DNA from 2 places in the Agromyces sp. NPDC029043 genome. Region 2 is predicted to be linked to the other one. Evidence: riboswitches for the same ligand, from Rfam matches in the RefSeq annotation. Region 2 holds a riboswitch; the other holds the start of a gene.
What was found. Region 2 has a riboswitch for thiamine pyrophosphate ahead of ACZ4TW_RS15830 (FAD-dependent oxidoreductase). Riboswitches for the same ligand answer to the same signal wherever they lie in the genome.

Region 1 (2,195 bases), on a different contig from region 2:
GACCCCGAGGGGCCGAGGAGCAGCACGCGCTCACCCGGCTCGATGACGAGGTCGACGCCCTGCAGCGCGTGCCGGCGGCGTCCGGCGTGCCGCCAGCCCCACCCCGTGGCGTCCACGCGGGCGGGGCCGGCGAGACCGGCGGAATGCGCCACGGTCAGACCCGTCCGGTCACGTCCCGCCCGGCACCGAACCGGTTCAGTGCGCCGGTGGCTGCGAGCGCCCGCACGACGATCCAGCCGAGCAGGCCGGCGAGGACGGCGCCGGAGACCACGACGGTGCCGAGGTACAGGACGAGGAACTCGGCGGACTTCTGCAGGTTCCCGGAGAGGAAGAGCTCGAGCGTCCACGCGGCGAGGCCCGCCGCGGCGCCGGCGAGCATGGCCGTCACGACGCCGAAGCGGCGGTAGCCGCCGGCGAGGAAGACGAGCTCGGCCCCGAGGCCCTGCGCGATGCCCGAGTAGATCGTCTCGATGCCCCACTGGTTGCCGATGAGCGCCGACACGATCGCGGCGAGCAGTTCGACGTACAGCGCGGCACCCGGCTTGCGGATGATCAGCCCGCCGAGCACGCCGCCGATGAGCCAGATGCCCACGGCGATGCCCCCGAGGCCGGGGGTGACCGCGTCGGCCGCGCTGAACCAGGCGTAGCCGACGTTGTTCCAGATGAGGAAGACGAGTCCGGTGGCGACGCCGATGACGCTCGCCACGACGATGTCGACCACGCGCCAGCGCGAGCGCACGGGTGCCTGGTCTGCGGCCGTCGGGGCCGTGCCCTGGGATGCCGCGCGCTCGGTGGCTGCGGCCGTGGTGCGGTCGGTGCCGCTGGATGTCTCGTGCACTGTTCGTGCCCTTTCGTCTCGTGGAAAGCGGCACGGGAGATGAGATCGGATGCCCTCCCTGCGCTGGCATGACCCAGATCAGGTTCGACGGTCGAAGGTTGGAGAACCTTCCTCTCAGCCCGGCTCACCGGACTCCCGTGTTCGAGCACGAGTATACGCCCGCCGTGCACCGCATGACGCGGCCGGCGGGTGGGCGCGTGGCGTTCGCTCCCGCTACCGCTTCAACGCGCGGATGACGAGCTTCAGCGCCTTCCCGGTGACGGCCACGAGCGGGATCGCGACGATCAGCAGGCCGAGGATGTTCGGCTCGAAGCGCACGTCGCCGCCGCGGCTCACGTACGCGCCGAGCGGCACGGACCATCCGCCCCCGCCGCCGCCCGACCCCTCGCCCTGTTCCGGGGCGTTCCCGGAACCGCCGCCGAAACCGTACGCGCCGAGGGCGACCGGAACGAGGTCGACACCGCCCATCTCGACCTTCTCGGCGTACGAGGTGCGAACCCCGACCCCGGCGACCTTGTCTGCGAGCTCGAGCACGAAATCAGCCATGCGGCCACGCTACCGGTGCGGCCCGGGCCTCGAAAGGGTCTTGACGGATGCCGCCGGCCGCAGGATCACGAGAACGCGCGCGCGCCGGGCGGCAGCGGCCCGTCGGGACGGCCGGAGCGTGAGGGGCGGCCCCGCTGCGACGCCGGCTCGTCGGCGTCGTCACGTTCCCACCCGGTTCCGGCGGTCGGCAGCGGCCCCGGCGCGTCGGGTCGCACGAGCGAGGCGGGCCGCACCGCACCGCGCCCGAAGCGGCGCACCACTTCGTCGATCGTGCGTTCGGCGTCGCGCCAGTCCTCGTCGGGATCCCACAGCGGCGCGCCATCGCCCACAGCGCGAAGGTGCTCGGCGCGCACGCCGATGAGGCGGACGCGACGGCCGTCGCCGACGAGTTCGCCCAGCGGAACGAGTGCCTCCTCGTAGATGCGCCTGGCGACATCGGTCGGCTCGGCGAGCGTGCGCGACCGGGTGACGGTGGTGAAGTCGCCGTAGCGGAGCTTGAGCGTGACCGTGCGTGCGAGCATCGCCGCCCTGCGCAGCCGGACGCCCACGTCGGTTGCGAGCCGGAGGAGCTCGCGCGCGATCTCGTCGTGGTCGACCAGGTCGTGGTGGAACGTCGTCTCGTGTCCGATGCTCTTCTCGACGCGGCTCGTCTCGACATCGCGCGGGTCGACGCCGTTCGCGAGGCGCGAGAGCCGCGCGGCCAGCGCCGGGCCGACCGCGCGAGTCAAGGCGTCGGCGGGCATGTCGGCGACGTCGCCCACCGTGCGGAGCCCGAGCTTCAGCAGCGACTGCTCGGTCACGCGGCCCACCC
Region 2 (2,195 bases):
CTGAAGGCGCCGAGCCGGATCGACCCTGTCGGTGCGAAGGTGTCGGTGAAGTTCTGCCAGGTCATGCCGGTCGCCTCCGCACGGATGCCCGCGGGGAGCGCATGCGCGGTCCATGGGTCGTCGAACGTGGTGGTGAACTGCTGGTCACCGCACCAGGATGGCCGGGTCGAGTGAATGGTGTGCATCGTGCGTGGTCTTTTCGGTCGAAGAGAAGATGACCGACAGAAACGCGCGACCGACCCGCAGCGGGGGGTCGGTCAGAGTCAGACCCCGCTGCGGCGGGTTACGAGCGCGTTGTTCATGCACATCATGATTCGACCACCATAGACCCGCCCTCGGAATCACGGCAACCGGGTTCGACGGCCTGGCGGTGCGTCAGGCCTGCCGCAAACCCGCGGCAAGTTCGGCGGCGGCCGCACGTGGGTCGTCGGCGTCGGTGATGGCGCGCACGACGACGGCCCGTCGCGCGCCGACCGCGGTGACCTGAGGTAGCCGCTCGGCGTCGATCCCGCCGATGGCGAACCATGGCGTGGTCGGGTCCAGCGCGGCGACGGCCCGCACGAAGTCCAGCCCGGTGCCTGCGCGCCCGGGTTTGGTGGGCGTGGACCAGCACGGACCGGTGCAGAAGTAGTCCACGTCGCCGTCTGCGAACGCGGCCCGTGCCTGCGATTCGTCGTGGGTGGAGATCCCGATGATCATGTCCGGTCCGACGATGCTGCGGGCCTGCGCCGGTGTCAGATCGCCTTGTCCGACGTGCAGGACATCGGCGCCGGCGAGGCGTGCGAGATCGGCACGATCATTGACCGAGAGCAGCGCCCCGCGGGCCCGGATCACTTCGCCGAGGGCGCCGAGGATGTCGAGTTCTTCGACCGCCTCGAGTGTCTCGAACTGCCTTTCGCCGACCGACCCCTTGTCGCGCAGCTGCACGATGTCAACTCCACCCTCGACTGCTGCGGCCACCACGTCGAGCAGATCACCGCGCTCCCGTCTTGCGTCGATGCAGAGGTAGAGGCGGGCTGCGGCCAGTCGCTCGCGGAGGTCAGAGGTGCTCACCGTCGCCAGCCTAGTGACGCCACGGAGGCACGACGTAGGGTGGAGGGCAGAGCACACGGGAGCCCGGGGACGCCGGGCTGAGAGTGCGGGCCGCTCCCGCAGACCGTTGGACCTGATCCGGGTAATGCCGGCGAAGGAAGGATGTGGCAGTCGATGCCGACCTCGAATCCGTACCGCGGAGACCTCACCGTCGTGGGCGGCGGAGTGGTGGGACTCACCTGTGCGTTGGCCGCCCTCGACGTCGGATGGCGTGTCACGATCGTCGACGACCCGTTCGGCGCGGAGGCGGGCTGGGTCGCCGGCGGGATGCTCGGCTCCCTGGGCGAGGGGCATCCCGGGGAGGAGGAGCTGTTCGGGATCACCTCCGATTCGGTGCGTCGGTGGCCGACGCTGATCGACCGTCTCGATGATCCGCTGATCGTGGCCGCCGCCGACTCGCTGTTCGTCGCGAGCACGGCCGCCGACGCCGCGCACCTGCGTCAACTGGCCGAGTTCGTGTGGGCGACCCAGGCCCGGACCCAGGGCGGCAGCGACCTGCGTCCCGTCGCCGCACGCGAGATCCGTTCGCTGGAGAACGCGTTGAGTTCCCGACTGATCGGAGGTTATCTCGCCTCCGGCGAAGCCGCTCTGGACAACCGGCACCTGCTACGCAGCCTGCGCGCCACTGTGCTGCGCGATGGCGCGATCATCACCGAACGCCACGTCGATGACCTCGCGGAGCTGGAGGGGGATCGGGTGCTGGTGGCCGCCGGACTCGGATCGTCGGCCCTCGTCGACGGCCTGGACCTGTACGCGACGAAAGGCGAGATCCTTCGGCTGGCCGCGAACTCCTGGTCCGTGCCGCCGCCGAGACACGTCGTCCGCGCACGCCTCGACGGGCGATCGGTGTATCTGGTTCCGCGCAAAGACGGAATCGTCGTCGGCGCAACACAATACGAGCCGGCCGAGGCCGCCGACCGTCATCCCCGGGCCGGTGGGGTCGCCGACCTGCTCGCCGACGCGGTGGCGGTGATGCCCGGCTTGAGTACCTACGACCTCGTCGAGGTGGCCGCAGGATTTCGGCCCACCCGTGCCGACGGCGTCCCCGTCGTGCGGGCCGTCGACGAACGGATTGTCGTGGCCACCGGGCACGGCCGCAACGG

Region 1: another riboswitch for thiamine pyrophosphate. It lies ahead of ACZ4TW_RS05920 (ECF transporter S component); the one in region 2 lies ahead of ACZ4TW_RS15830 (FAD-dependent oxidoreductase).

Annotation. Positions count from the first base shown of each region.
Region 1 is NZ_JBVHVX010000003.1:132,978-135,172, reverse strand. It holds gene ACZ4TW_RS05925 (ABC transporter ATP-binding protein) at 1-152, opposite strand, end outside; gene ACZ4TW_RS05920 (ECF transporter S component) at 155-838, opposite strand; TPP riboswitch at 877-987, opposite strand; gene ACZ4TW_RS05915 (hypothetical protein) at 1,052-1,384, opposite strand; gene ACZ4TW_RS05910 (DNA polymerase IV) at 1,450-2,195, opposite strand, start outside.
Region 2 is NZ_JBVHVX010000013.1:50,811-53,005, forward strand. It holds gene ACZ4TW_RS15820 (hypothetical protein) at 1-185, opposite strand, end outside; gene thiE (thiamine phosphate synthase) at 376-1,053, opposite strand; TPP riboswitch at 1,101-1,209, shown strand; gene ACZ4TW_RS15830 (FAD-dependent oxidoreductase) at 1,207-2,195, shown strand, end outside.